Regions from separate parts of the Bradyrhizobium tunisiense genome, predicted to be linked through region 3. Evidence: riboswitches for the same ligand, from Rfam matches in the RefSeq annotation. Region 3 holds a riboswitch; each other region holds the start of a gene.
What was found. Region 3 has a riboswitch for glycine ahead of gcvT (glycine cleavage system aminomethyltransferase GcvT). Riboswitches for the same ligand answer to the same signal wherever they lie in the genome.
Positions count from the first base shown of each region.

Region 1: it holds a riboswitch for glycine, as region 3 does, so the genes downstream of both, ACFDR6_RS29740 (D-amino acid dehydrogenase) here and gcvT (glycine cleavage system aminomethyltransferase GcvT) in region 3, are expected to answer to the same signal.
Region 2: it holds a riboswitch for glycine, as region 3 does, so the genes downstream of both, ACFDR6_RS29790 (L-serine ammonia-lyase) here and gcvT (glycine cleavage system aminomethyltransferase GcvT) in region 3, are expected to answer to the same signal.

Region 1 is NZ_JBHLEV010000009.1:63,087-73,477, forward strand. It holds gene ACFDR6_RS29700 (RidA family protein) at 1-239, opposite strand, end outside; gene ACFDR6_RS29705 (GntR family transcriptional regulator) at 265-1,005, opposite strand; gene ACFDR6_RS29710 (isochorismatase family protein) at 1,229-2,218, opposite strand; gene thmT (2-hydroxymuconate tautomerase) at 2,215-2,415, opposite strand; gene ACFDR6_RS29720 (resolvase) at 2,433-3,101, opposite strand; gene ACFDR6_RS29725 (dihydroorotase) at 3,098-4,444, opposite strand; gene ACFDR6_RS29730 (dipicolinate synthase subunit DpsA) at 4,441-5,331, opposite strand; gene ACFDR6_RS29735 (NAD/NADP octopine/nopaline dehydrogenase family protein) at 5,328-6,416, opposite strand; gene ACFDR6_RS29740 (D-amino acid dehydrogenase) at 6,550-7,815, opposite strand; glycine riboswitch at 7,963-8,065, opposite strand; gene ACFDR6_RS29745 (amidohydrolase family protein) at 8,117-9,556, opposite strand; gene ACFDR6_RS29750 (M24 family metallopeptidase) at 9,674-10,391, opposite strand, start outside.
Region 2 is NZ_JBHLEV010000009.1:80,276-90,666, reverse strand. It holds gene ACFDR6_RS29825 (nickel-dependent hydrogenase large subunit) at 1-159, shown strand, start outside; gene hypA (hydrogenase maturation nickel metallochaperone HypA) at 152-493, shown strand; gene hypB (hydrogenase nickel incorporation protein HypB) at 493-1,416, shown strand; gene hypF (carbamoyltransferase HypF) at 1,413-3,677, shown strand; gene ACFDR6_RS29805 (HypC/HybG/HupF family hydrogenase formation chaperone) at 3,677-3,913, shown strand; gene hypD (hydrogenase formation protein HypD) at 3,910-5,052, shown strand; gene hypE (hydrogenase expression/formation protein HypE) at 5,049-6,089, shown strand; glycine riboswitch at 6,459-6,547, shown strand; gene ACFDR6_RS29790 (L-serine ammonia-lyase) at 6,658-8,082, shown strand; gene ACFDR6_RS29785 (LysR family transcriptional regulator) at 8,195-9,118, opposite strand; gene ACFDR6_RS29780 (ABC transporter substrate-binding protein) at 9,344-10,327, shown strand.
Region 3 is NZ_JBHLEV010000010.1:65,672-76,062, forward strand. It holds gene recA (recombinase RecA) at 110-1,198, shown strand; gene ACFDR6_RS31025 (hypothetical protein) at 1,301-2,302, shown strand; gene gcvP (aminomethyl-transferring glycine dehydrogenase) at 2,427-5,294, opposite strand; gene gcvH (glycine cleavage system protein GcvH) at 5,312-5,680, opposite strand; gene gcvT (glycine cleavage system aminomethyltransferase GcvT) at 5,691-6,836, opposite strand; glycine riboswitch at 6,983-7,073, opposite strand; gene alaS (alanine--tRNA ligase) at 7,296-9,974, shown strand; gene ACFDR6_RS31050 (cyclic nucleotide-gated ion channel) at 9,980-10,391, shown strand, end outside.

The sequences.
Region 1 (10,391 bases), on a different contig from region 3:
TTGAGCTGAGCAAGGATATTGATTGCACAGAGACGCGCAGCTTTTTGACCTTCCTCCACGGAGAAGTCCGAGCCGAGCTTACCGGTGTACTTGTCCTTTCCGCCCTCGCTAGGGACCTGCCCGGAGATGTAGATCTGGCTACCCAGCCTGCGCGCGGGAACGTAGTTGGCGCTTGGAGACGCGGTTGCGGGCAGGTTAATTCCCATTTGAGCCAGTTTGTGATCGATCTTTGCTTCCATGGCGCGGTACTCCGGATCTCTGTTCTCAGTCGTCGAATTGCAGTTCCATTCCTTGCGCGAAGGGCAGCTCGGCCCCCTGCGAGCCGGCGATGCTGAGCAAGGCCCGGCAGGTCGAACGGATGTCCCGGATGGTTCCGCGTTTGACCGCGGCTGCGTTGCCTTCCTTCAAGTCCGTCAGAATGTCCTCGTGATGAGACGCACTCCAAGGCATGGAGGGGATCAGTAGGGACATGTACATGGTCGGCCCGAACTGCAGCCAAAGCGACTCGATCAGGAGCATGAGCGTCTCGGATTCGCTCGCCTGGTAGAGCGTGAAATGGAATTTCTGGTTGAAGGAAAGGCAGTTCAGGATGTCACGCTTGGCGATCGCCTGAAGCAACTGCTTGTTGATGGACGTCAGTCCGCTAATCAGCGCAGGTGAAGCTTTCTTGGCGGCGAGCTCGGCTGCCGTACCTTCGAGCAGTTCGCGCACTGAAAAGATGTCGCTCAGCTTCTCAGCGCTCAACCTCGGCACGCGTACCGAGCCCCCCTTGGTCTCTTCCAATGCATTCGCCGCGACGAGCTGGCTCAGCACTTCGCGCACCGGCATTGGGCTGGTGCCGAGCCCCGCCGCCAGCTTGCGCAAGCTCATGACCTGACCCGGAACAAAGGCCCCAACCATAAGTCCTCTACGCATGTAGCTCAGCACACGTTCGTAGATGTGCCCCCGCTGCCGCTTGCCTTCTTCGTTGCCGTTTGCGGCAACTTCCGCTTTCTCGGTCCGCATCTCCCGACTCTCTTTCTCTTAGGACGTCGCGACGCGCCATCCGATATGCCTGAGGACAAGACTTGGATGGCCTGCATCCTGTGATCTCATACCGTGATCAGTAGTAGATTTGAGAGCGGGCGGCAACCGCAGCGTGGAGCAGTGATGCCGCGAATCAGCACGCCAAGGTTGGCTCGGCCTGCCGACTGGCGCATACAACGTTGTCTGGAGCACCGCCCTGGGATTAAGCGTTTGCCCCAACCTGATATAGCTCGACCTTGGTTCCGTCCGGATCGGCGATGTAGATCGTCAAGCCATAGGGCCCATCATGCAGCTCATTGTAGTAGTGCACGCCGGCTTTTTTCAATTTGGCATCGAGCGCGCGCACATCATTGACCTCAAAGGCGATGTGGTCGAGCTGACGATGGTCAGCAGCCTTGCCGTTGATGAGAGCTATGCCCTGCTGGAAAGCAACGAAGGGCCGTCCGTCAGCCAGCGGCTTGGCCGGCCTGACCGTGAATCCCAGTTGACGGGTATAGAAGTCGACCGACCTATCGATGTCATTGACCATGATCAACTGGTGGCCGTAGTTGGTAACCCTCGGCTTCACCTGCTCGGCGATCCAGTCGAGAACTTCCGACGACGGCGCTATCTCGCAAAAGTACTGCTTCCAGACCTGCTTGGCGGTTGCTTCCCAATCCGCATTGACGCCCGATACGCAATCCTCGACGGCAATCACATCGAAATCCCGGAGATAGGCTTCGCGGATGCTCGTTTCGACGCAGGCGTTGGTGGTTGCCCCGGTGACGAACAGGTGCTGCGTCCCCAGCATCTTCAGCATCATTTCGAGCCGAGTTTCGTAGAACGCACCGAAGCGGTGCTTGCGGATCACGAAGGAAGGATTGAACTCGGCCAGCGGCTTGAGCTCGTCGATGATCTCCTCGTCCCAGCTACCGGCGAGCGCGGACACCTGCTTGCGCCGGGCGGTATGGCCGAGCAACTTCTTTTTGGCGCGATTGCTGTCGACGGCAAAATGCTCCTGCATTGTCCAGATGACGGGAATGTCGACGTCCTGGCACCGCTTGATCAGCCTTGCCAGCGGCGAAACGATTGAGGACAGGCGCTTCGTATCCACTCCGGAAATGCCCAGCGTGCCCTTCTCGTGGATGAAGGCATTCTGGAGATCGATGACCAGCAGGGCTGATTTGCGATAGTCGAGGGCTTCAAGGCTCATTTCTTGTCCTCCACCATGTCGATACCGAGCACGCCGGCGCGGCCCCAGCTGTCCTTCGGGGTTTCATGGATCACCACATGCAAATGATCAGGCTTGCAGGCGGCCTCCTCAACCATTGCCTTGGTGATGGCCTTTACAAGTCGGCGCTTCTGTTCGACTGTGCGGCCTTCCCACATTTCGACGACGACAAACGGCATTAGAAATCTCCTCCTTTTTAAGTGGGCAGAGCGCCGGATGCCCAAGTGGGCGCGACAGCCGCGAAGCCCGTAACCAGATCGTTCCTTGCCCGATCGACACCGCTGAGCAGCCACAGTGGACGGTTGGCATAGTTGATCAAGACCTGCTCCTCCATGCATGCGCGATGGGCGGAATGCTGCGGGTCTCGATCGAAATGACTAGTGCCCGGCATCAGCCGGATGACATAAATCGGTTCCGACGGATCGAACATCTCGAGCACATTCTTTCCGATCTCGTTCACACCGATCGCCCTCGGTTTCGGATCCGCTTGACCAACGGGTATCAAGACGATCGCTCCGGCGAATGGCGTAACCGGCCAATAGCGACCTTCCCGCCCTTGGCGCAGGAAGTCGGCATAACCGCGCGCTTCCATGAACAGCTCGCTGTCCCACAGGATGATGTCGGAGCCCAGGATGTCGCGCGCTGCATCGACGACACCCTCGCTCTCGCAAAGGCCCAGAAAAGCCCAGGGATCGGTCAAGCCGATCGCATGTCCCCATGGATTGTGGATACCAGACAGTCGTTCCTGGCGGACCGTGGCCTTCCGCGCCACGATACGGGCGACCGCCTCGCTCACCGACATTTGAGCGGGCAAGAGCGACTCTCGGCCCGCCAGCTCCAGTCGATGGAGGTCCGTGCCACTCATGACGGCAGGGTCACGCATCGACCGCGACCAAAATGGCTGTCGGCGACGGAACCGTTTTCATAGACGACGTCGCCGCGAGCAATCGTCATCACCGGCCAACCCTTGAGCGTCCATCCTTCATAGATGCACGTGCCCTTGCCGGTGTGCTTGACCGTGCGCTGCTCATCGAGATCGACCAGCACAAGATCGGCGTCGAAACCAACATCGATGTGGCCCTTGCGCGGCCAGAGCCCGAAGCGTCGCGCAGGGTTGAAAGAGTTGAGCTCGACAAGCCGGGTCAACGGCAAACCGCGCTGATGGACGCCGAAATGAAGCATCAGCGACAGCTCCCAGGGAAAGCTCACCACACCCGGGAATTCGGTCCAAAGATCCTCCAGCTTCTTGGGCAGGAACGGCACATGGTCGGTCCCAAGGCTGTAGACCGAACCATTCATGACGCCGTGCCAAAGACCCTCGAGTTCGTTCCGGTCGCGCAACGGCGGCGATATCTTCGCACGCATGTCGAGATCTTCGTCGTAGCACGTGCGGGTGAGATAGTGGGGACAGGTCTCTACCGTCACGCGCACGCCACGCGCCTGGGCCTCGGCAGCGAGCACGGGACCCATACCGACGGAGGTGTGGACCAGATGAAGCGAACAGCCGGTCTTCTCGGCAAGGAAGAGCATGCGACGGATGGTTTCCACCTCGCAGAAGGCCGGGCGGGATTCCGTGTATGCGCCGAGATCCTGACGGCCGGTGGCCGCGATCTCCTTTTTGATCCAGGAGGCGATCTGGGTGTTCTCGCAGTGAACGTTGATCACCCCGCCGGGAACCTTCGACAGGATACGCATCGCGGCATAGACCCAACCGTCCGTAGCCGGCACGATGCCGATCGGATTGTCCGGCTCGTAGCCGAAATAGCATTTGAAGGATTTGACGCCGGTCTTGGCGATGACCTCCGGAATCTCGGCGATATGTTCCTCACGCTGGATCCCGAAATGAAAGCCGAAATCGATAACCGAATTTTCCTCGCCGATCGCCTTGCGCTCGGCGTAGAACGGCAGATAGGACTCCTTCAAATTGCGGATATAGAGAAGCGCGGTCGTCACGCCGCCGGAGGCCGCAGCCGCTGTCTCGGTGCGCATATCCTCGGCAAAGGGAAATTTCACGCCGAGATGGCAGTGCGGGTCGATCAGGCCCGGCATCAACACCCGGCCCTCGGCGTCGATCGTGCGCTTGGCGTCGGGAAGGACTTCGTCAGCCCCGGTCAGGACGATCTTGCCGTCCTTCACCGCGACGCCGCCGTGGAATTCTCCGTCGTGGCGAACCACTCGCGCGTTCTTAATGACCAGATCCGCTTTCATTGTCCTTGCTCCAGTATTGCCTCGATGCGCCGGCTGATGCCGGTCCACTGGCTGCGGCCGACGGTGATCGGTGCACGCGCGCCCATGCCGCGCGCCCAGACGGCCTTCAGTCCAAGTTCAGCGGCCGCGTCGCGGTCGATCGTTCCGGGAGGCGCGGCGACGTCGACCAGCAGCGCGTGCTTGGGCAGCAAAGCCAGCTGGTCGCGCTCGAGCAATCGCTTTGGAACGCTGCCGATAACGATGTCCATACGATGCAGGACAGAAGACAATTGTTCGAGTGTCAGCGCCTCTGCACCGGTCGCATAGGCAGCTGCACGCTGAACCGGGTTGCGCGCCGCGACGTGGACATGAGCCCCGAGGCCGACCAGCGTCTTCGTCAGAAGCGAGCCGATGGTACCTTGACCAACCAGGCAGACGTTGGACTTGTGGATGGTGATCTGCGTGTTCTCGATGATCACCTTCAATACGCCCTCGACGATCGCCGGCCCGCGCAATAGCATGAGGTCGACGTCCCATTCGTACTCGTGCAGCGCGATGCCAAGCGCCTTGCAATGGGCCTTTAGATTGTCGTCTGCCCAACCGAGTATGATGTTGCCGGGCCGCCTCATGCCGGCCAACATCTCGCGCGTCGGAATGATCTTTTGCGGACACTTCGGCGCAAAAAGCGCACCCTCCGCGCTGATGCCCGGAATCGGAAACAGCGCTATGTCGGCGCCCTTCAATGCGTCAGCTGCATCTGCAGCATGATAGACGCCTTCGATGCCCCCATCGGGCCAGGGGAAACCGTAGGCTCGAACGGCGGCTCCAGCCCGCACGGCGCAGCGAGCTATTTCCTGTTCGCGTGCGTCGCCGGCTACGATTGCGATGACTTTATTCTGCCAACTCATGGGGCCCTTACCTTCTCAATGAGCTGATCCCTGGACATGCCGGTGATGCCCATTGCTTCTGCGGTCCGGCCACCGATCCGATAGTCTGTTCCGACCGCAGCCTGCGCCAGGCGATAGAGCGATGTCGCGACGGGCACGTTGACGTCGGCGATCTGCGCGAACTCCAGGAAGGGTAGCAGGCCGTGACCGAAATCCTCCTTGTAGTAGCGATACTCGAGCGAATCCGGTCCCTTGATACGGCGATTGGCCTCGCCGCCCGCGATTGCGGCGCGATAATCGGTGACGTCAATCACGTCAGCCTCCACCGTGCCGAGCAGCTTCATCTCTTCAATCAAATTCGGCAATTCATGCCCGAATGCCCGGGCGACCGCCAAGCGCTCGTCGTCCAATTGCCGCATGACCCGGGCAACCCCAGGCGTCATGGCATCGACATAGAAAGTGAAGTTGCCGCCGGTCGCCTCGACCCACGCGGCTCCCAGCACCGCCCCGGGGGGATGCAGGACCATGTTCACGTTGGAGAGGTCGGAGGCGATAACGTCACGAACGGGCGTGACGCCCGGATACAATTTCGCAGCAACCTCCAGCGCCTCCGCTCCTCCCCTGAGAGCGGCGGCCTTCAGTTGCTTCGCCCGACCGCTAATGGTGACGCCGTCAGGACGATATTTGCGCGCGACGTAGGTAAGTGTCGAGAACTCAACCACCGGCGGCACTGGCCGGCCGGTGCGGGAATAGGCCTCGGCGAATTCCAGCGCCCCTCCGGTGTGGCCGGGGTTCAGCACGACCGGTTTGTTCGACGGCCAACCGGCCGCGGCGAGTGCGTTGGCTATGGCCGAGTGCGAGAAAGTCGGCAGGACCACGACCGCCACGTCGACTCCGGAGATGGCCGACTTGAGATCCGTCGAAATCAGCGTAGGCTTTGCAACTCCTTCGCCGAGCTTGCCGTCGAATGCTACGCCGCCGAGCTTGATGTGCGGTTCAAGCGTTTGGGCCGAACGCGCCCAGAAATGAACGGAGTGGCCTGCGAGAACCAATTCTGCGACCGAGGCTGCGCCCCCCGCTCCTCCTCCGAGTACTGCAACCTTCATTCTTTTCTCCGCAGATCGAAGCGCAATCCGCGCCACCCGAGAGCCAACTTTGATCACAGCTTATGATCACAGTTGTGATTGTCAAGCGAGAGAATTGCGGACGCCGCATGCAACCACTCGACGGTTAGACGGGCTACGTTGCCAGTCGGAGCCATTCCGTGATGCTGGGCCCAAATTCGCCGGCAAGGCATTCGGCAACCGTCTCCGCTGTTGCGGCCGAAAGGGTCCAGCCCAGGTGGCCGTGACCGGTGTTGTAGAAAACGCCCGGCATCCTGCCCCTACCGACACGCGGCATCATGTTCGGCATCATCGGACGCAAACCGGCCCAGGGCACGACGCGGTTGGTGTCGACAGAGGGGAACAGGGCTCGCGTCCAGTCAACCAGCGGCTTGATGCGATCTTGGCGTATGTCGCGGTTCATGCCGTTGAACTCTGCCGTTCCCGCGACGCGAAAGCGCGTAGCGCCCAATCGACTGGTAACGATCTTGGCGCCATCATCGAGCAGGCTGACCCAAGGCGCAGCTTTCTGACTCCGCTCGTCGTCGAGGTGCACCGTGATCGAATAGCCCTTTACAGGGTAGATGTTGAGACGGTCGCCGAGCATCGCCGCGAGGTCGCGGCTCGCGGAACCGGCGCATATGACGACACTGTCGGCATCGATCTCATCGACACGAGCGCCGCCTGAAGGCTCGTCACGCGAATACTGGATGCGGAGAATTTCGTCCCGAGCGATCTCCCTCACGGTGGCGTCAAAAACGAAGCGCACGCCACGTCTCTCGCATGCCTTGGCGAGACCGCAAACGAACTTGTGGATGTCTCCGGTTGAATCCGATGGGGTATAGAAGCCTCCGAAGAAGTCGCCGTGCAGCGTCGGCTCGATCGACTTCACCTCCGAGGCCGTCACTGGACGACGGTCCAAGCCCCCCTCCACGAGAATGGCATTGACCTTCAGCGCGTGTTGGAAACTCTGCTTATCCCGATAGAAGTGAAGGATGCCGCGACGCTCGTGGTCGAAGTCGATGCCCTCGCGCTCGGCAATGGCGAAGAGATGCTTGCGTGCGGCGATGGCGAGCCGTGTCGTCTCAACCGTGTTGTCGCGATAGTTCTTGATGTTGAAGATGAATTCGCCAAGCCAGGAATATTTGTGCCAGGTCGGCGCTGGATTCATGAGGAGCGGTGCATCGCGCCTCAACATCCACCTCACTCCCTTGAAGACGGTCGACCAGCTATTCCAGACCTCCGCATTGCTTGCGGAAAGTTGGCCGCCATTGGCGAACGATGTTTCCATGCCCGCGTAGCGCTGACGCTCGATCACCGTCACGGAATAGCCGCGATTGAGAAGGGCGTAGGCGGTCGTCACGCCGGTGATACCGGCGCCGATGACGACAACATGTGGCATTTCACTCTCCGCGATCAGAGTTGGGAAGCGGGCCGAGGCCCGCGGCTTGTCCCCAATCTGTCGCTGTACCTGAGAGATTAACCGCGACGGCTCGGCCGGTACGGCGGTCCCCTTCGGTGGGCACTCGAAGTGCCACTCTCCAGATCGTTCAGCTACATGGTCACTTTTGCCTGAGAGTTTCCTGGGGGTTGCTCCTTCGGCGCCGGCCAATACCGTCACGACGGCGGCCGATCTCTCCCATGCAGCCTGTTGAACGTGATAGGTTCTTCTGCCTTACGCCTCCGCACCTAGAGCCGGCTCTTCAATTGCCGACGTCGTAAAGCGTCGTGGTCGTCTCGACCGCTTCGTCGTGCAGACCAGCGCGCTCGACCGCCGCAGCAGCCAGTTGCCTGGCTTTGCGCCGAATCTCCGCCTCATCAACACCCTGCACCTTGCCGTCGACATATGACGCCTTCCCATCAACCCAGGTCTGCGCGATCGAGGCTGTCGATGCTGAGAATACCAAAGCCTGCAATGGATCGTGAAATGGCGTCCATTCGACGTGGTCCAGGTCGAAGAGGATGAAATCAGCCTTCTTGCCGATCTCCAGCGAACCGATGTCGTCGTCCCACATCAACGCCTTCGCACCTTCGATGGTCGCGGCGCGCAGTGCTTGTCGGGCGGTGAATATGTCCGGTTGCAGGCGAGCGTCCTTGAACATGCCGGCGACGAGCAGCATTTGCCGCATCAGGTTCATATTGCCGGCGGCCGACACGCCGTCGGTGCCAAGACCGACTTTAACGCCGGCCTTCACCATCTCCGGATACTTGCCAATGGCGGTCGCGCCTTTGCCTAGCTTGAACGACGAACACGGACAGAACGCGACGCTGGCCCCCCGTTCAGCAAGCAGGCCAACCTCCTCGTCCGAGACGGCGGCACCGTGTGCGATGACCAAATTTTTGCGAATGCCTCCGGCCCGGTCGATGCGGGTGATCGGCCAGCTGCCGTATTTTTTCTCGCAAACCCTCGCCTCCTCGATCGAGGTGGCGAGATGATAGGTCGTGCCGACGCCCAACCTCTCAGCCAATTTCACCGCTCCAACGTGGAGTTCGAGGCTGCACGGTTCCTTGCCTTCGATATTGACCCAGCAACGCGCACGGCCGTCGAGGGCGCCGTTGTAGCGGACGACACAATCCTCGAGCACCTTGAGGGCCGCCTCGGCATTCGGGAAGAAATGATGATCCACCATCTCCTTGGTCCAGCCGCGGGGGAGCTCGGGCGGGGGATTGTCGGCCGCATGCCGCCCGGTGATGCCGCGAATGCCGACCTTTTCCATCGCGCGAACGACGATGCCGGGATCGTATTGCGAGCCCATGTCAAGAAAACAGGTGGTGCCACAACGCAGCATCTCGGTGATGCCCAGCAGCGCACCCCAATATTCGTCTTCTTCGGTGATATGAGCGTAAAATGGCTTGGCCCAGTGGAACACCCAGGCGCGGGTATTGAGATTGTCCGGAAAGACCGCCCGCGACAGCGTCTCCGAAAGATGAACGTGGCTGTCAACGAAGCCCGGGCAGACGCCGAGCATCTTGCCGTCGATCACCTTGTCGAAACCGACGTTCTTTTGCCGCGCGGCCACTTCATCGGCCGGACCGATATCCGAGATGCGGTCGTTCTCGACCACGAGACTGGCGTTGCGCACGACCGTGTCGTTCTTGTCGACCGTGAAGGCGAAATTCAAGTCCTTGATCAGCGTGCGCATGCCTCTTCACCCAATATTCTACCATCACGACCGCCCCGCCGGTCACCGCGCCGTTACGTCGGGCAATTTGGAGCGCCTTCAACCAAGTTAAGCAGCCCGTCCCTCTCGGAGCCTCCGTCAAGCGACGGCGGCCCTGCGCACGGTCTCGCCTCTCTTGGCCGTACCCACGGGAATCAACCGGTCGGTGTCAGCGTAGTCGGAAAGCAGTTCCGACCCGTTGGCGGTCACCAGCAGCATATCCTTGTTCTGCATGCCGAAGCCATGTCCGGTGTCATAGCAAAGCGGCTCGAAACCGAGTACCATGTTCTCCTCGAGCGGCGCGTCGGTACCCGGCTTGCCCAGCACCGGCGTCATTCCGAGGTAAGGATCTTCGTGCAGGTGCAGGCCAATACCGTGGCCCACGAACGAGATCGGCGGCAGATCGAGCTTGGCGAGCTTCGCGATGAACGCATCGTAGACGTTGCGACAGCTCGCGCCCGGCTTCACTTTCTCCATGATTTCGTATTTGCATTCGACCAGATGCGCCCAGATCTTCTCGGCCATGGGCGGCGCCTCGCCGACGATCGCCGTACGGCATACGCCAGCCTGATACCCCTCGATGACGGAGAAGATCTCCACCCGGCAGACGTCCCCACGCTTCAAGACGCGCTCCGACGGGCCGACGTTTGGCAAGACGCTACGCTCGCCGGTCGCCACGATCATCAGCTTGAAGTGATCGGCGCCAAGAGCATAGACATTCCGGGTCAGGTGGCCGGCGATGTCCATTTCGGAATTGCCCTCGTCGACCACGGCGAGCGTGTCGGTAATGGCCTGGTCGGCAATACGAGAAAGCTTG
Region 2 (10,391 bases), on a different contig from region 3:
GAATGGAACTTCCATGCACGTGGACCGCTGGTCCGCAGCCTGCAGGGCTCGGCGCTTGCCGCCGGTCGACAGGGGCAGAATGCCGTCCGTACGCTCATCGGCTCCTTCGATCCCTGCGTCGGATTTAACCTCAGCTTCCGTGAGGTTGGCCATGCATGAGATGGCGGTTTGCCAAGGCATCATCGAGATCGTCGAGGAGGAGGCGCGCAGGCGCGCGTTCCCAAAAGTGAAGGCAGTGTGCCTCGAGATCGGCGCGTTGAGCCATGTTGCGCCGGAGGCGATGAAATTCTGCTTCGAAGCGGTCGCCGCACGCACCATTGCACAAGGTGCGACCCTGGACATCGTCGAGACGCCTGGGACCGCCTGGTGCATGGCCTGCTCGACAAGCGTCGAAATCAAGCAGCGCTATGAGCCATGCCCTGGCTGTGGCAGCTATCAATTGCAAATGACCGGTGGAGAAGAGATGCGGGTCAGGGCATTGGAGGTCGACTGATGTGTACAGTATGCGGCTGCGGTGACGGCAAAGCTTCCATTGAGCGTGGGCACGATCACCCCCATGGGCATGATCACGCGCATCTTCATAGTCATCATCACGATCATGGTCACGATGGACACGGTCATCACGGACATGATCATCGCCCTCATCATCACCACGATCGAAACCGCGGAGATCCCGGCCTGCTCGACTGCGGCGCCGACCCGGCAGAGCAGACGATCGCCGGCATGAGCAGCGACCGCATCATCCAGGTCGAGCGTGACATCCTCGGCAAGAACGACCGCCTTGCGGCCGACAACCGCGCGCGGTTCCGCGCGGATGACGTGCTCGCCTTCAACCTGGTCTCGAGCCCCGGCGCCGGAAAGACGACACTGTTGGCCCGCGCCGTGTCCGAACTGAAAGACAATTGCCCGATCGGCGTGATCGAGGGCGATCAGCAGACCTCGAACGACGCCGAGCGGATCCGCGCGACAGGCGTACCGGCGATCCAGGTCAACACTGGCAAGGGCTGCCACCTCGATGCGGCCATGATCGGCGAGGCCTATGACCGGTTGCCCCGGCTCAACGGCGGCATCCTTTTCGTCGAGAATGTCGGCAATCTCGTCTGTCCGGCAGCGTTTGATCTCGGCGAGGCCTGCAAGATCGTGGTGCTCTCGACCACCGAAGGCGAGGACAAGCCGCTCAAATATCCCAACATGTTCGCAGCGTCCTCGTTGATGCTGATCAACAAGATCGATCTCGCGGCCGTGCTCGACTTCGATCTAGCCACGACGATCGAATATGCACGGCGGGTCAACCCAGAGATCGAGGTGCTGACGGTATCGGCGCGGACCGGAGAGGGATTTGCGGCATTCTATGCTTGGATCCGGAAGCGCGCCGAGAAGGCGAGGGCGGGATCCCTGAGTGTTGTATCGGCATGATGATGAGCGGCGGAACCGCAGCGCGCGATGGTCGGAGGCTCCGCCTGCACGTGCGCGGCGCCGTGCAGGGCGTTGGCTTTCGGCCCTATGTCTATGGCCTTGCCATACGCTATCGCCTCGGCGGCTTCGTGGCCAATGACCCGCACGGTGTTGTGATCGAGGTTGAAGGTGCGCGCGCTGCCGACTTCGTCGCTGCGCTGCGACTGGAGAAACCGCCGCTGGCACGGATCGACGGGATCTCCGTGCAGCGGATCGGCGCCATTGAAAGCGACGAGTTCATTATTCGCGCCAGCGAGCAGGGCAGGGTGTCGACCCGGATCGTCGCCGACGCCGCCACTTGTACCCAGTGCCTGAGCGAGCTGTTCAATCCGAGCAGCCGCTTCCATCTTTACCCCTTCGTCAACTGCACCCATTGCGGTCCGCGCTATACCATTGCCGAGCGGCTGCCATATGACCGCCGCTCCACCGCGATGAAGCATTTCGCGATGTGCGCAGCTTGCGCCGCAGAATATGCCGATCCCGCAAGCCGCCGCTTTCATGCCGAGGCGATCGCCTGTCCATTGTGTGGTCCGCGCTTGAGCCACGGCATCGAGCAGATCGCCGCTGAGATCGCAGGCGGAAAAATCGTCGCGCTCAAGGGACTCGGTGGATATCAGCTCTTGTGCGATGCCCGAGACGACGAGGCGGTGCGGCGTCTGCGGCGGAGGAAGCAGCGGGAGCGGAAGCCGTTTGCGGTCATGGTTGCCGCAGTCGACGCTGTCGCGAAGATCGCTAACGCGGATGCAACAGAGCTGGCATTGTTGGAGTCGACGCCGCGCCCCATCGTATTGCTGACATCGCGTCGGCAACTCGCGCCGGCAATCGCGCCGGACCTGTCGCGGATCGGCGTCATGCTGCCGGTCGCGCCGCTGCATCATCTGGTGTTCCATGTGCTGAACTCGGCGCACCCGTGTGCGGACGGCTCCCCCTGGGTGATCGTGGCGACGAGCGCCAATCCGGGCGGAGAGCCGCTAGTCATCGAGAATGACGAGGCGGAGCGGCGGCTCGCCGGCATTGCCGACCTGATCGTCACCCATGATCGCGATATCGTCACGCGCGCTGACGATTCCGTGCTGTCGGTCGTTGCCGGACGCGCGCAATTCATCCGGAGGGCCCGCGGCTATGTTCCCGAGCCGATTCGGTTGGCGTGTGCCGTGCCGCCGGTGCTCGCAGTGGGCGGCGCGCTGAAGGCATCTGTCACGATCATGCGCGGTGATGAAGCCTTCGTCTCCCAGCACATCGGCGATCTCGATACCGTGGAGGGCATTCGCTTCTTCGAGGAGACGATCGAGCACCTGATCTCGACGCTGGATGTCGAGCCGGCCGTCGTGGCGCATGATCTTCACCCCAACATGGCCTCCACCCGCTTTGCCGAGGCGAGCGGCCGCGGGCTGATCGCGGTTCAGCACCATCATGCACATGCGGCGTCCGTGATGGCGGAGCACGGTATCAACGAGCCCGTGCTGGCACTGGTGCTTGACGGCTTTGGTCATGGTAGCGACGGCGGGAGTTGGGGCGGCGAGCTCTTGCGATGTGAGGGCGCGCGCTTCCGGCGGATCGGACATCTGGTGCCGCTCAGGATGCCAGGCGGCGATCGCGCCGCGCGCGAGCCTTGGCGGATGGCTTCCGGCGTGCTTCAGGCGCTCGGGCGCGGCGCGGAGATTCCACGTCGCTTTGCGGCGCAGCCGTTGGCGGCGGGTGTTTTGGCCCTGCTCGACCAGCCCGACGTGCCAACGACGACCAGCGCCGGTCGGATGTTCGATGCAGCCGCCGGATTGCTGGGGCTCTCCACGCGGCAGAGCTATGAAGGCGAAGCCGCGATGAAGCTGGAGGCGCGTGTTCGCCGGACACGCGTCGCTGAGGATGCCTGGACAATCGAACAAGGCGTGTTGTCGCTGTATCCGCTGTTTGAACGTCTTGTGGCTGATGCCCCCGGTCCGACCGTAGGCACGGAGCTGCTTCATGGCACGTTTGCCGCGGCCTGTGTCGACTGGATCGCCTGTGCGGCACGAGAGACCGGCCTCACTACCGTCGTTTTGAGCGGCGGCTGCTTCCTCAACGCGATCCTGAGCGAGGAGGTGCAGCGCGGCTGCGTCGCTGTCGGGCTCAATCCGCAGCTCGCTCGCCAGGTGCCGCCGAATGATGGCGGCTTGAGCCTCGGCCAAGCCTGGGTTGCCGCTCTCCAAATGCTCGAACAACAAAGGCTGGAAGGAAACGCCTGATGTGTCTCGCCATACCTGCAGAGGTTACAAAGCTCCTTCCCGACGAGATGGCCGTCGTCTCGATCGACGGCGTCACCAAGGAGATTTCGGTGGCGCTGATCGAAGATCTTGCCGTCGGCGACTACGTGATCATCCATGTCGGCTATGCCCTGAGCAAGATCGATCCGGATGAGGCGAGGCGGACGCTGGAGCTCATGCGTGAGCTCAGCACCGAAGGGCAGGGAGCAATGCGGTGAAATACGCCGACGAATTTCGCGACAAGGCAATCGCGCTGGGCTTGGCCAGGGCGATCCGGTCTGAGGCCAATCCGCAGAGGTCCTACCGCTTCATGGAGTTCTGCGGCGGACATACGCATGCGATTTCGCGCTATGGCCTGGAGGACATATTGCCCAAGAACGTGCGGATGATCCACGGCCCCGGCTGTCCCGTCTGCGTGCTGCCGGCGGGACGTATCGACATGGCGATCCGGCTGGCCGATCGGCCGGAGGTGATCCTTTGCGTCTATGGCGATCTCATGCGGGTGCCGGGCTCGCAAGGTGCCTCGCTGTTGAAGGCGAAGGCACGTGGCGCCGACGTCCGCATGGTCTATTCCACGGTCGATGCGATCCGGATCGCGGAAGAGAATCCGGAGCGGGAAGTCGTGTTCTTCGCGATCGGCTTCGAGACCACGACGCCGCCGACCGCAATCTTGATCCGGCGCGCTGAGAAGAAGCAGCTCGAAAACTTCAGCGTGGTCTGCAACCACGTGCGGACGCCGCCGGCGATGCAGAACATTTTGGAGAGTCCCGACACCCGCAGCATCCGCCGCGTCGAGATCGACGGCTTCGTGGGGCCCGCGCATGTCAGCATCATCATTGGCACCGAGCCCTACGAGGTCTTTGCAGAGGAATTTGGCAAGCCGGTGGTGATCTCGGGCTTCGAGCCGCTTGACATGATGCAGGCGATTCTGATGCTGGTGCGTCAGGTCAACGAGCACCGGAACGAGGTGGAGAATCAATACAGCCGTGCCGTAACGCGCGATGGGAATCCGCGCGCCAAGGAGGAGGTCTCGAATATTTTCGAGCTGCGCGATCAGTTCGAATGGCGAGGCCTCGGGCTCGTGCCCTATAGCGGATTGAAGCTGAAGCAAACCTACGCCAGATTTGATGCGGAGATACGTTTCGCCTTGAACGAGCTGCGCGTCTCCGACAATCCGGCCTGCGAATGCGGCGCGATCCTGCGCGGTGTCAAGAAACCGGTCGACTGCAAGCTGTTCGGAACGGTGTGCACGCCGGAGACCCCGGTGGGATCCTGCATGGTCTCCTCGGAAGGCGCATGTGCCGCGCATTGGACCTATGGTCGCTTCCGCGATCGTCAGCAGAAGCGGGCGTCATGAGAGCCCATCAGCGCAAGCTCGACATCAAGCACGGCTGCGTCGACCTGTCCCACGGTTCCGGCGGCCGTGCGATGTCGCAGTTGATCTCGGGCCTGTTCCACGAGGCGTTCGGCAACGAATGGCTGGCGCGCGGCAACGATCAGTCCGCCTTCGACGTCGGCGCCGGGCGCATGGTGATGACGACTGATGGCTATGTGGTTTCACCGCTGTTCTTTCCCGGAGGCAATATCGGCTCGCTCGCGGTGCACGGCACCGTCAACGACATCGCCATGGCCGGTGCCCGACCGCTTTATCTGTCTGCGAGTTTCATTATTGAGGAAGGCTTTCGGTTTTCAGACCTCAAGATGATCGCGGACTCCATGGGCGAGGCGGCGCAATCCGCCGGCGTTCATATCATCCCCGGCGACACCAAGGTGGTCGAGCGCGGCAAGGCCGATGGCCTGTTCATTTCGACCGCGGGCGTTGGCCTGGTGCCTGAGGGACTGGATCTCTCCGCCGAGAATGCGAGGGTCGGAGATCGGGTGCTGATCTCGGGCACGCTTGGCGATCACGGCGTCGCGATCATGTCAAAGCGCCAGAACCTCGCCTTTGAAACGGAGATCGTCTCGGATTCGGCCGCCCTGCATGATCTGGTCGCCAGGATGGTGGCGGCGGGCGGCCGCGGCATCCGTCTGATGCGAGATCCCACGCGCGGCGGCCTCGCGGCGACATTGAACGAAATTGCCCAGCAGTCCGAACTAGGCTTCAGCCTCCAGGAAGAGGCGATCCCGGTCAAGCCGGGGGTGGCGGCTGCCTGCGAGTTGCTCGGGCTCGATCCGCTCTACGTCGCCAATGAGGGGAAGCTGGTCGCGATCGTGTCGCCTGATGTCGCCGGAGCCGTGCTGGCCGCCATGAGAGCGCACCCGCTCAGTCGCGACGCCGCCGATATCGGCGAAGCGGTGCCGGACGATCATCACTTCGTGCAGATGGCGACGAGCTTTGGCGGTGGCCGGATCGTCGACTGGTTGTCGGGCGAGCAACTGCCCCGGATCTGTTGAGGCCCAAGATGCGCATTCAGCCCCATGCCAACGCCGCGTCCTATACCTACAAAGCACGAGAGTTCAGTCCGGTGGATCCGCTTGAAATCTTCGATATCGCGAGCCAGCACTGTGAGGAGCATTCAATCGAAGTCCTCAACGTTTCATTAAAGTATCTCTTCGCTGGCTGTGCACTCCGGATTGACCGACAAGACCCAATGGCTCAATGCAAAGCGCCCAGACCGAAATCCCTCCATCGGCAAGTCAACCTAAACGACCGCAGAGCAGCAAGACTTCGCATCTTCGCTTCATTGTTGACCCAAGCCACGTAGTAGAATACTGGAGAAGTGCAGCCAGATATGTCGTGACTCAGGAGGTCGAGTCCCAAAGACGACGCTTGCGGAAGAGATCGGCTTCGGCCGACGCCGAAGGAGCAACCGCCCCGGAAACTCTCAGGCAACAAGGACCGCGTGTGACGAAACAACATCTGGAAAGAGGTGCCTTGGCACCCGCCGACGGGATAATACTCTCAGGCAAATAGACAGATGGGGCGCATTTGAAATCAATCACTTGATTGAGGTGTGCGCCCATGTCCCAGACTGTCGAACAAGTCACCACGCCCAGTTTATCGGCCAGGCGCCTAGCCGGTCCGATCAGTGTCCTCGATCTCTTCACGATCGGAATCGGCCCCTCCAGCTCGCATACTGTTGGACCGATGCGCGCGGCCCATCGATTCATCGAATGCTTGGGCGAAGATCTATGGCGCTGTCGCTTGGTTGTCGTCGAGCTCTACGGGTCGCTGGCGCTGACTGGCAAGGGTCACCGCACCGATATTGCCCTTCTGCTGGGACTATCGGGGTGGCTCCCAGAATCTGTTGATCCTGAAGCCATATCCATTATTGCCGGGCTGATCCGATCGCGTTCCGAGATCTTGCTTGGCGGTCGTCATGCGGTTGGCTTCGATGAGCGTCAGCACCTCACCTTCCGCACCGGCGAGTTCCTGCCGGGGCACTCAAATGGTATGAAATTCGCAGCGCATTCGGATACGGGCGTCCTGCTTCGTCAAACCTATTACTCCGTTGGCGGCGGCGCGATCGTGTGCGAAGGCGACCAGCCGAGCAACCCCGCTGTTCGAAACGTTGGATGTGAGCCGTACCCGTTCACGTCAGCGCATGAGCTTCTTGCGATAGGTGAGAGGACCGGCTTGTCGATTGCCGATATCGTTGCTGCCAACGAGCTATCGCATAGGGAGGAGACTGAAACCAACGCATTCCTGGATAGCGTTCGCGATGCAATGATGCGCTGCATCGATCGTGGGTGTGTCAACGGGGGTGTTCTGCCCGGTGGCCTGAAAGTACCGCGCCGTGCGCCAGGCCTGCTCAGCAAGCTCAAGACGACGTCAAAGGGGGCGGCACATCCATTTCACGTGATGGAATGGGTCAGCCTTTTTGCTCTCGCGGTCAATGAAGAGAACGCAGCCGGGGGACGGGTCGTGACTGCGCCGACGAATGGAGCTGCCGGCGTCATACCCGCGGTCCTGAAATTCTCCGAGATGTTCTTCCCGGATCCGAGCCCGGCAAAAGCCCGCATCTTTCTCCTGACGGCGTCCGCGATCGGTATGCTCTACAAACGAAACGCTTCGATATCCGCCGCCGAAATGGGTTGTCAGGGCGAGGTCGGCGTTGCTTGCTCTATGGCGGCAGCAGGTCTTGTGGCCGTCCTGGGTGGCACCAACCGGCAGATCGAGAACGCCGCCGAGATCGGCATGGAGCATAACCTCGGTCTCACATGTGACCCGATCGGTGGCCTCGTGCAGATCCCGTGCATTGAGCGCAACACAATGGGTGCGATCAAGGCGATCAACGCGGCGATGCTTGCGTTGCATGGTGATGGCCGACATCACGTGTCCCTCGATGCCGTCATTGAAACGATGCGCCAGACGGGGGAGGACATGCGCACCAAGTACAAGGAAACCAGTCTGGGCGGCCTAGCCGTCAACGTGGTCGATTGCTGAAGGCGAGGTACCCCGAAACAATCGTTCTTCAAGGGGCGCTCGATTCGGACAATGCTCTGATCGCGCGACGCGTTCGGCTTAACAGCGCCGCTGGTCGAGACCCGCTGCATCTTCACCCCGCAACCGGGAAGCCAATCTGTCGGGAATTCCGCCGTCGATGGGCAACGTCGAGAATGAGAGTTCGCAGCCATTGCAGCCCGGGATCTCGTTCATGCGAGATGCGCCACTGAAGAACGTCGGTCATGAGGGGGAGGGATATGGGAGCTTCCACTTTCCTTATCGGCAGCGTGGCCGCTGCCCGATCTGCGAGGTCCGCGGGGATGAGCGCGAGGAACTGGGTCCCGATTAGGGCTTGCGGAAGCAGGGTGAAGCTTGGTGCCGTTATGCCGGCCTGCGGAGCGCGACCGAATTGCTTGAAGAACCAAGCTTCTATAAACGTCGCTCGTTCGCTATAGGCCTGCGCATGCCGCATCTCGAGAAACTGTTCGAGCGTCAAGCTATCTCCGACGCTTTCGTTCTCCTTCCATACGATACATTCGTAGCTGATCGAAGGGAGGGCGGCGAACGGACAATCTTCCAGCATGAATCGATCCGGAACGATCAGGAAATCGATTTCGGTGCGAAAAAAGCGGGTGCTTGGACCTTGGTAGAATATATTGACCGAGGGGGCGACAGCGCGCAATGCGGCGAGGATATCGACGATGAGAGTTGCCCAGACATAGTCAGAGCACGCGATCGTAAAATGTCGCTCGGAGGTCGCTGGGTCGAACGAGGTTCGCATTGCCAAGAGTTTTTCCGTTTCGGTCAGGATGGCGCGGAGCGGCGCCACCAATTCCTCTGCGAGAGGGGTGAGGGCCATTCGGCGGCCGTTCCGAACCAGCAACTCGTCCTCGAAGTGCTGGCGCAGCCTGGATAGAATCCCACTGGTCGCCGACTGGCTGAGCAGCAGTCGCTCGGCCGCCCGCGATATGTTTTGATGGGTCAGGATCGCGTCCAAGGCGACGAGCAGATTCATGTCGAGGTGCCGGAACCGCATGGGTGTTCTCTTCGAAGTTTCCATGGTCTGTCGGGAGCCCTTTCGCTCCCTTCCCTGGCACGAGTGTACCCGAGGCGCATTTGGCGACTGGGGGCGTTTGTGCTTGGCCCGGGCGGGCAAGCCGCTTGACATTAAGTCGTATGTGATCACAATACGAGATCAAATTTATCGGGGTTCGTTTCTCTCACGGGCACTTGCCCGCAGAGACCAGAAGAGGAGGGACTTATGCCAAAACTGCACCAAGTTTTTGGGGTTCTTGCGGTCGCGATCGCCGCCTCGTTCTGGACAACGACAGCGTCCGCCCTGGACACCGTGAACGTCCGGTTTAGCTGGAAGCTAAAGGGCGAGTATGGCTTCCTCTATCTGGGTAAAGAGAGAGGCCTCTACCAAAAGAAGGGAATCGATATCGTTCTCGGAGAAGGCGCGGGTGCACAAGCAGCTCTCGGAGGTCTTGTACGCGGCAACGAAGATGTCGTGGTCGTTCCGGCCATATTTGCCATCTCGGCAATCGGAAAAGGAATGCCGGTCAAACTCGCGGCGATTTATCAGGAGCGAGCGCCCTTCGCCCTCATTTCTTGGCCCGACAAGGCCGTGACAACACCCGCGCAGATGGAAGGCAAGTCACTTGCGATCTCCGTCGGAGACCCTGCCACGACCTATCTGGACGTCTTCTGCGCGATCAACAAAATCAACTGCGACAAGATCAGCAAGGTTCAAGTCGATCCGCAGGTAAAATTTCCCCAATTCATGCAAAGGCGCGTCGATCTCATCAGCGTTTATACCAACGTTGATCTGCCCCTTATCGAAGAGCGAAGTGGCACAAAATTTCCTGTGTTGGACATGCCGAAGTTCGGCCTTGGCGTACCTGGGCTTGCCGTCGTGGTGAGCGACAAGGGAATCGCCGAAAAATCTGAACCGCTCAGGCGTTTCCTCGCCGCGACCGAGGAGGCAATCGAGTTGACCAAATCAGAGCCGGGGGCAGCGACGGCGGCGCTGAAAAGCGCTTGGAGTGCGGCTCCCTCGGACGAGCTGATCAAAGCGCAGATCGTTGCAACTTCAGCCACTCTGAATTTCGAGAAGGGCCGGCCAGCCGGCTGGATCAACGACAAAACGATATCGGACGCGTTGAAATTGATGTCCGCAACCGAGAGTATCGACCCGAACAAGCCGGTTACAGACTTCTACACCAACGATCTACTGAAGAAATAGCTCACGCCAAGTTGGTGGCGACGGTCGATATACAGCTATTCAAACTTCTGTTGCGGTCCCGCCG
Region 3 (10,391 bases):
AAGAACATATTGCGAACCTAGAACAAATAGGGTACATTGCTTTTGTCGACGAGCCGCCTCGCAACCGTTTGTCCCTCACGCGAATCCTCGCCATAAGGAGCACGACCCAATGTCCGCCACTGCCCTGCGTATCGTCGAAGGATCTTCCATGGACAAGAGTAAAGCTCTGGCCGCCGCGCTCTCTCAGATCGAGCGCCAGTTCGGCAAGGGCTCGGTGATGAAGCTCGGCAAGAACGATCGCTCGATGGATGTCGAGGCGGTCTCGTCCGGGTCCCTCGGGCTCGATATCGCGCTCGGCATCGGCGGCCTGCCCAAGGGGCGTGTCGTGGAAATCTACGGGCCGGAATCCTCAGGCAAGACGACCTTGGCGCTGCACACGGTGGCGGAAGCGCAGAAGAAGGGCGGCATCTGCGCCTTCATCGACGCCGAGCACGCGCTCGACCCGGTCTATGCCAGAAAGCTGGGCGTCAACATCGACGAACTCCTGATCTCGCAGCCTGACACCGGTGAGCAGGCGCTGGAAATCTGCGACACGCTGGTGCGCTCGGGTGCGGTCGACGTTCTGGTGGTGGATTCGGTCGCGGCCCTGGTGCCGAAAGCCGAACTCGAGGGCGAGATGGGCGATGCGCTGCCGGGCCTGCAAGCGCGGTTGATGAGCCAGGCGCTGCGCAAGCTGACGGCCTCGATCAACAAGTCCAACACCATGGTGATCTTCATCAACCAGATCCGCATGAAGATCGGTGTGATGTACGGCTCGCCCGAGACCACCACCGGCGGCAACGCGCTGAAATTCTACGCCTCCGTCCGCCTCGACATCCGCCGCATCGGCGCGATCAAGGAGCGCGACGAGGTGGTCGGCAACACCACCCGTGTCAAGGTGGTGAAGAACAAGCTGGCGCCGCCCTTCAAGCAGGTCGAGTTCGACATCATGTACGGCGAGGGCGTGTCCAAGATGGGCGAGATCCTCGATCTCGGCGTCAAGGCCGGCATCGTCGAGAAGTCAGGCGCCTGGTTCTCCTATGACAGCCAGCGCCTCGGCCAGGGCCGCGAGAACTCGAAAGCGTTCCTGAAGGCCAACCCCGACATCACCGCCAAGATCGAGACCTCGATCCGCCAGAACTCCGGCCTGATCGCCGAGCAGATCCTGGCCGGCACGCCGGAGCGCGACGCCGACGGCGAGGAGCCGGCGGACGAGTAAGTCTTAACGCGAAGGTTTTTCGCGAGGAGCGGGCGCTGAAGACGTTGAGTTGCCGACGTCGTCAGCGCCCGTTTCGTTTTGCATGAGAGGGGCCTGCCGACCATGAAGCGCGTGATCCTGACGAGTTCGTCCGGCGTCAGCCTCGCGCTCGCGGATCGTGCTGACTTGGTCATTCCCTTCATCTATCGCTTCGTTTCGGGGCCACTTCCGTCAGCTGGCCATCTCAACGGTTATCTCGCCTGGCGCGAGTCCAGGACATGGTACGATGAGATGCACTGGTCGGATTGCGTTCCCGTCCGCTATTCGCTCCTTCTCAGGCGACAGGATCGAGCTGGCGCGTTGCTCTGGGTCTGCGAGAATTACGGGGTCGATGTCATCGAACTGTGGTTCGACTCCGAACCAAACAGTCAATTGCAGCTGGTCTGGATCCTCGATTACCTGCGTTCCAAACCACCATCCGCCACTGAGAAGCTGCGGTTGCGACATGTCGATTTCGACCTGCGCGGAGCCGACCCAGCCGCGCTTCGTCTGCGCGACGTGCAGGAGTTCGATCTGGCAGAAAGCGATTTTGCGATCGCCAGCATGGCCTGGGAGGCTTACCGTGCGCCGACGCCAGAGCTTTGCGCCGGGCTGCTCGGCAGACAGCTCGGCAGTTTGCGTTTTCTGAAGCCTGCCATGGAAGACCTGCTCGCAGAGTTGCCTTCAACGACGGGACTGGGGGCGACCGAGACGCGGCTTATCGAACTCATCGCAACAGGGCACAATCGTACCGATGAACTATTTCGGCCGGGTGCTCTGGGGACGGGGATGTTCGATCGATGGGAGTTGGGCGCGCTGCTCGAAGGACTTGCATTCGGCCCTGCGCCAGCGATCGCGGGTCTGGACGCCAAGCTGGCGACACTCGATCCGGACAACGCGCGCAGTCGCAACGCCGCCTATCGCCGGAGCCGCCTGTCGCTGACCGAATTCGGCAAAGCGGTTCTGGAGGGCCGGGAGGATTTCCGCCGCCACAACCCGATTCGGCGCTGGTGGGGCGGCACGCTCCTCACCAATGAACGGCTCTGGCGTTGGGATGGGCAAAGGCGAGTGTTGGTTGCGCCTTAGGTCGGGACCGTAGGATCGTAGGGTGGGCAAAGGCGAGCAAGCGCCGTGCCCACGATCTTTCACCGCATATGGAGGTGGTGGGCACGCTTGCGCTTTGCCCACCCTACGAAACCTCCGTCGTGTCCTACTCCGCGGCTTGCGCGTAATCGCTCACCGGCGGGCAGGAGCACACGAGGTTACGGTCGCCATAGACGTTGTCGACGCGGCCCACCGGGCTCCAGTATTTATCGGTGCGCGAGCTGCCCGCGGGGAAGCAGCCCTCGGCGCGGGTGTAGGGGCGATTCCAATCGTCGTCCGCGATGTCGTGCACGGTGTGCGGGGCGTGGCGCAACGGCGAGGCTTCGATCTTGAAGCGGCCGGCTTCGACCTCGCCGATCTCTTTCCGGATCGCGATCATGGCGTCGCAAAAACGATCCAGCTCGGCCTTCGATTCCGATTCGGTCGGCTCGATCATCAGCGTGCCCGGCACCGGGAAGCTCATGGTCGGCGCGTGGAAGCCGTAATCGATCAGGCGCTTTGCGATGTCGTCCACGGTGACGCCGCTGGTCGTCTTCAACGCACGCGGGTCGACGATGCATTCATGCGCGACGCGGCCCCTGACATTCTTGTAGAGCACCGGGAAGTGCGGATCGAGGCGCGCCGCGATGTAATTGGCGTTGAGGATCGCGATCTCGGTGGCGCGCTTCAGGCCTTCGCCGCCCATCATCAGGATATAGATGTAGGAGATGGTCAGGATCGAGGCCGAGCCGAAAGGCGCGGCCGAGACCGGGCCGACAGGCGCATCGCCTTGCGTCGCTGGATGACCGGGCAGGAACGGCGCGAGATGCGCCTTGACGCCGATCGGGCCCATGCCGGGGCCGCCGCCGCCATGCGGGATGCAGAAGGTCTTGTGCAGATTGAGATGGCTGACGTCGGCGCCGTAATCGCCTGGCCTGGAGAGGCCGACCTGCGCGTTGAGGTTGGCGCCGTCGAGATACACCTGGCCGCCATGGCCGTGGACGATGTCGCAGATCTCGCGGATGTGCTCCTCGAACACGCCATGGGTCGAGGGATAGGTGATCATGACCGCGGCGAGATCGTTCGAATGCTTCTCGGCCTTGGCGCGGAGATCATTGACGTCGACGTCGCCGTTTTTTTCGCAGGCGACCACCACCACGTCCATGCCGACCATCGCGGCCGAGGCCGGATTGGTGCCGTGGGCGGAGGAGGGGATCAGGCAGATCTTGCGATGGCTTTCGCCGCGCGAGGCATGATAGCCGCGGATCGCGAGCAGCCCGGCATATTCGCCCTGCGCGCCGGAGTTCGGCTGCAGCGAGATCGCGTCATAGCCGGTGATGTCGCAGAGCCATTTTTCCAGCCGGGCGAACAGCGCGTGATAGCCCTTGGCCTGCTCGCGCGGAACGAACGGATGCAAGCTCCCGAACTCCGGCCAGGTCAGCGGCATCATCTCGGTGGTCGCGTTCAGCTTCATGGTGCAGGAGCCCAGCGGGATCATCGCGCGGTCGAGCGCGAGATCGCGGTCACTCAGCTTGCGCATATAGCGCAGCATCTCGGTCTCCGAGCGATGCGCGTGGAACACGGGATGGGTGAGGAAAGCGGTGGTGCGCTTCAACTCGTCCGGCAGCGTTTCGCGCGTCTCGGCATCGATCTCGGCATAGGCGAGCTTGCCGCCGAAGGCGCGCCAGACCGCTTCGACCGTCGCAGGCGTGGTGGTCTCGTCGAGCGCGATGCGCAAGGCGGGGTCGCCGACGCCGAGATTGATCTTCTCGGCGGCCGCGCGCGCGACGATCTCGGCGCGCTTGGCGCCGGCATCGACGCTCAGCGTGTCGAAGAAGGTGTCGCTATCAGGCGCAAAGCCGAGCTTGCGCAAGCCGGCCGCGAGCACGGCCGCGCGGCGATGCACGTTGCGCGCGATCTGCGTCAGGCCCTCGGGGCCGTGATAGACCGCATACATCGAGGCGATCACGGCGAGCAGCACCTGCGCGGTGCAGATGTTGGAGGTCGCCTTCTCGCGGCGGATATGCTGCTCGCGGGTCTGCAGCGCGAGGCGATAGGCCGGCATTCCACGGGAGTCCACGGAGAGGCCGACGATGCGGCCGGGCAGCGAGCGCTTCAGCGCATCGCGCACCGCCATATAGGCCGCGTGCGGTCCGCCATAGCCCATCGGCACGCCAAAACGCTGCGCGGAACCGATCGCGATGTCGGCACCCAGCTCGCCGGGCGAGGCGAGCAGCGTCAGCGCCAGCAGGTCGGCGGCGACGATCGCGAGCGCGCCCTTGGCCTTCAGTGCGGCGATTGCGGGCCTGAGGTCGCGCACTGCGCCTGACGAACCCGGATACTGCAGCAACGCGCCGAGTACATCGGCCTTGTCGAGATCGGTGAGGGGATCGCCGACGACCAAACTCCAGCCCAGCGGCTCGGCGCGGGTGCGCATCACGGCGAGCGTCTGCGGGTGCACGTCCTTGTCGACGAAGAAAGCCTTTGCCTTCACCTGCGAGTGCCGCTCGGCCAGCGCCATGGCTTCGGCGGCAGCGGTGGCCTCATCGAGCAGCGAGGCGTTGGCGACGTCGAGCCCGGTGAGATCGCAGATCATGGTCTGGAAGTTGAGCAGCGCTTCCAGCCGGCCCTGGCTGATCTCGGGCTGGTAGGGCGTGTAGGCGGTGTACCAGGCCGGATTTTCGAGGATGTTGCGCTGGATCACCGCGGGCAGGATGGTGCCTGAATAGCCCTGGCCGATCAGCGAGGTGAAGACCTGGTTCTGGCTTGCGAGCTCGGTCATATGCGCGATCGCCTCGGTCTCGCTGAGCGGCTTGCCGAGGTCGAGGGGGGCGGCCTGCCGGATCGAGGCCGGCAGCGTCTCCGCCATCAAGGCATCGACGCTCTTTGCGCTGACGGTTTCGAGCATTGCGGTGACGTCGCGCGCCGAGGGGCCGATATGGCGGCGAACGAAACTTGCGGCGGTGTCGCCGTTGGTCTTGCGGTGCGCGGTCATCGCTTGCTCCATCGTCCTTAAGCCGTATGTGCCTTGTAGGCGGCTTCATCCATGAGACCGCCGAGCTCGCTCTTGTCGGCAATCCTGATCTTGAAGAACCAGGCCTTGCCCTGCGCGTCCGAGTTCACCAGCGCCGGCTCGGCGGCGAGCTCGGCATTGGCCTCGAGCACCTCGCCGGCCACGGGCGCGTAGACGTCGGAGGCGGCCTTCACCGATTCCACGACGGCGGCGGCTTCCGCCTTCTTCAGCGCGCGGCCGACCTTGGGCAACTCGACGAACACGACGTCGCCGAGCTGCTGCTGGGCATAGTCGGTGATGCCGATAGTGGCGACATCGCCGTCGATGGCGAGCCATTCATGGTCGGAGGTGTACAGCGTCGTGGTCATTGTCTCGTCCTCAGCGTTTGTAGGTGTTTTTCACGAAGGGCATGGCGGCGACTGCGAGCGGCAGTCGCTGGCCGCGCACCTCGGCGAACAGTTTGGTGCCGAGCGCGCTCAGGTTCGTGGGCACGTAGCCCATCGCGACCGGCGCATTCAGGCTCGGGCCGAAACCGCCCGACGTGACTTGTCCGATCGGCTCGCCTGCCGTCTCGTCGGCAAACAGCAGCGCGCCCTCGCGCACCGGGGCGCGGCCGAGGGCGAGCAGGCCGATGCGGCGGCGGGATGCACCACGATTGAAATGGGCCAGGATCTTGTCCGCACCCGGAAAGCCGCCGGCGCGCGCGCCGCCGGTGCGGCGACTCTTTTGCACCGACCATTCCAGCGCCGCTTCGACCGGCGTCGTGGTGGTGTCGATGTCGTGGCCGTAGAGGCAGAGCCCGGCTTCCAGCCGCAGGCTGTCGCGCGCGCCGAGGCCGATCGGCAGCACGTCCGGATTTTCCAGCAGCATCTTGGCGAGGCGCTCGGCATCCGCAGCGGGGACGGAAATCTCGAAACCGTCCTCGCCGGTATAGCCGGAGCGCGAGACGAAGCAGGCAATATCGGCAACCATGCGCGGACCGGCATCCATGAATGTCATGGACGGCGCCTCTGCACATAATTTCGCCAGCGCCGTCTCCGCCTTCGGGCCCTGCAGCGCGATCAGCGCGCGGTCGCCAAGAGAATCGATGACGCAATCGTCCGAGAGATTCGCGCGCAGATGCGCCTCGTCTTCGGCCTTGCAGGCGGCGTTGACGACCAGGAACAGGTGGTCGCCGAAATTGGCGACCATGAGATCGTCGAGAATGCCGCCGTCTTCATTCGTGAACTGGGCGTAGCGCTGCCGCCCCGGCGCGATCGCCACGATATCCTGCGGCACCAGCCGTTCCAGGGCGCGGGCGGCGTCCTCAACCTTGCCGGACTTCGGCCGGAGCGCGAGCTGGCCCATATGGGAGACGTCGAACAGGCCGGCGGAGGCTCGGGTATGGAGGTGCTCCTTCAGCACGCCCGCGGGGTATTGCACGGGCATGTCATAGCCCGCGAACGGCACCATCTTGCCACCCAGGGAGACATGAAGCCCGTGAAGGGGCGTACGTTTCAGGGAGTCTTGGTCGTGCGCTAGCATCTTGGAGGGCCCTCGGCGGTTCCCCGGGGACGATTCCCCGACGGACACCAGTCGAAGCCCCATCTGTCGCTGTGCCTGAGAGTATTATCCCGTCGGCGGACGCAGTCCGGGTCTAGACCCGTCGGCGCCTCTTTCCAGATGCTGTCAAAGCCACGCGGTCCTTTTGCCTGAGAGTTTCCGGGGCGGTTGCTCCTTCGGCGCCGGCTGCCTAAAGCCGGTCTCTCCCGACGTGGCCGTACGATACAGATGGGTACAGACCACAGGGCGGCCAAGCCTGTCAACGCGACTTCCGTGCCTTTCAACCGGATTGCGCTGATGTGGCAACCCTATGATCTCCTTGCACAGTTTCTGGACAGCGAAGCTGGCCTTGTCTAAAAGCGCTTTGGCCCGCAGATATCAGCCTTAACGTTACGGTTTTGATGGCGAGAAGCGGGTCCAAGCACACCCGATTGGATGAACATGAGCGGCGTCAACGAGATCAGGTCGACCTTTCTGAACTTCTTTGCCGAGAACGGCCACGAGATCGTGTCGTCCTCGCCATTGGTGCCGCGCAACGACCCGACATTGATGTTCACCAATGCAGGCATGGTGCAGTTCAAGAACGTCTTCACCGGCGTCGAGAAGCGGCCCTATCAGCGCGCCACCACCTCGCAGAAATGCGTGCGTGCCGGCGGCAAGCACAACGACCTCGACAATGTCGGCTACACCGCGCGCCATCTCACCTTCTTCGAGATGCTCGGCAATTTCTCGTTCGGCGACTATTTCAAGGAGCGGGCGATCGAGCTCGCCTGGACGCTGATCACCAGGGAGTTCGGGCTCAAGAAGGACAAGCTGCTGGTCACCGTCTACCACACCGACGACGAGGCGGCCGGCCTGTGGAAGAAGATCGCGGGCTTCTCCGACGACCGCATCATCCGCATTCCGACCTCGGACAATTTCTGGGCGATGGGCGACACCGGTCCGTGCGGCCCGTGCTCGGAGATCTTCATCGACCGCGGCGAGCACATCTGGGGCGGGCCTCCGGGCTCGCCGGAAGAGGACGGCGACCGCTTCCTCGAATTCTGGAACCTCGTGTTCATGCAGTACGAGCAGGTGACGAAGGAGGAGCGCGTGCCTCTGCCGCGTCCCTCGATCGACACCGGCATGGGTCTGGAGCGCATGGCCTGCATTCTGCAGGGCGTCGAGAGCGTGTTCGAAACCGATCTGTTCCGCCATTTGGTCGATGCGACGTCGTCCGCGCTCGGCAGCGGGCCGAACGAGCAGACCGTGGCCTCGTTCCGCGTCATCGCGGACCATCTGCGTTCCTCGGCCTTCCTGGTCGCGGACGGTGTGCTGCCCTCGAACGAGGGCCGCGGTTACGTGCTGCGGCGGATCATGCGCCGCGCGATGCGCCATGCGCAGCTGCTAGGTGCGAAAGAGCCGCTGATGCATCGGCTGGTCTGGGCGCTGGTGCGCGAGATGGGCCAGGCCTATCCCGATTTGATGCGCGCGGAGAATCTGATCGAGGAAACGCTGCGGCTGGAAGAGACCCGCTTCCGCAAGACGCTGGTGCGCGGCCTTGCCATCCTCGACGAGAGGAGCGCGTCCCTGAAGAAGGGCGACATGTTCGACGGCGACGTCGCCTTCACGCTCTACGACACCTACGGCTTCCCGCTGGACCTGACGCAGGACGCGCTGAAGTCGCGCGGCATCGGCGTCGACCAGGCCGCGTTCACCGACGCGATGGAGCGCCAGAAGGCCAAGGCGCGCGAGTCCTGGAAGGGTTCTGGCGAGGCGGCTTCCGAGGCGATCTGGTTTCCGCTGCGCGAGAAGCTCGGTGCCACTGAATTCCTGGGCTACGAGACCGAGAGCGCCGAGGGCGTGGTGTCCGCGCTGGTGAAGGACGGCGCCGAGGTGACGAGCCTCAAGACCGGTGACACGGGCGCGATCGTGCTGAACCAGACGCCATTCTACGCGGAGTCCGGCGGCCAGGTCGGCGACACCGGCGTCCTCACGGGCGAGGGCGGCATCAAGTTCCGCGTCACCGACACCCAGAAGAAGCTCGGCGATTTCTTCGTGCATGTCGGCACCGTCGAAAGCGGCGAGCTGAAGCTCGGCACCGCGCTGCAGCTCGAGGTCGATCATTCCAGGCGCTCCTCGATCCGCGCGCATCACTCGGCGACGCATCTCATCCACGAGGCGCTGCGCCAAGTGCTCGGCGACCACATCGCCCAGCGCGGCTCGATGGTCGCGCCCGATCGTTTGCGCTTCGACTTCGTGCACCCGAAGCCGATCACGGCGGAAGAGCTTGCGCGCATCGAGGACATCGCCAACGACGTGGTGCTGGAAAATGACGAGGTCACCACCCGCGTGATGGGCGTCGACGAGGCCCGCGAGGCCGGCGCGCGCGCTTTGTTCGGTGAAAAATACGGCGACGAGGTCCGCGTCGTCTCGATGGGCCGGACCGCGCGCGAGCGTGGCGCCAACGCGCTCGGCTGGTCGGTCGAGCTCTGCGGCGGCACCCATGTGCGGCGCACCGGCGACATCGGCCTGATCACGCTGACCGGCGAGAGCGCGGTTGCCTCCGGCGTGCGCCGCATCGAGGCGCTCACCGGCAACTACGCGCGAAAACACGCCAACGAGACCATGGCGCTGGCGAAGACCGCGGCAAACGAGCTGCGCACCTCGCTCGACGACGTGCCGGCGCGCATCACCGCGCTGATGGAGGAGCGCAAGAAGCTCGAGCGCGAGCTCTCCGACGCCCGCAAGAAGCTGGCGATGGGCGGAGGTGCATCCGCGAGCAACGGCGCAGCCGCGGGCGTGCGCGAGGTCGGCGACGTCAAGCTGATGGCGCGTGCGGTCGAGGGCATCGAGATGAAAGATCTCAAGAGCCTGGCCGACGAGGCCAAGAAGCAGATCGGATCCGGCGTGGTCGCCATCGTCGGCGTCACCGAGGACGGCAAGGCCGGTGTGGTGGTCGGCGTCACCGCCGATCTCGCCGCGCGCTTCAACGCCGTGAACCTGGTGCGCATCGCCTCCGAAGCGCTCGGGGGCAAGGGCGGCGGCGGCCGGCCCGACATGGCGCAGGCCGGCGGCCCCGACGGGGCCAAGGCGACCGAGGCGTTAGCTGCGATCGAAAAAGCCATGGCCGGCGCTTAAGGATCATGCGCCCCAGTCCGCGCGGACATGGGCTTCCCGATCCCAATATGAGGGATCGCCTCTATGAATTGCTGGAGCACGATCCGCTGGCCTATTCAGTCGGGTCGCGCTTCATCCAGATCATCATCGGCGTCATCGTGCTCAATGTGGTCGCGATGATCCTCGCCTCGGTGCCGGAACTGGACGCTCAGTTCGGCACGCTGTTCGCGGCCATCACCATCCTGTCCGTGATCGTGTTCGCGCTGGAATATGCCGCGCGGCTGTGGACCGTGGCGGGCCACACCCAGCGCAAGGCGTCCGCGCTGTCCGACCGGCTCGGCTACGCCTTCTCGGCGCTCGGCATCATCGATCTCATGGCGTTTCTGCCGGCCGCGATCGTGCTCGCCACCGGCGGGCATGCGACGCTGGCGGCCCTCG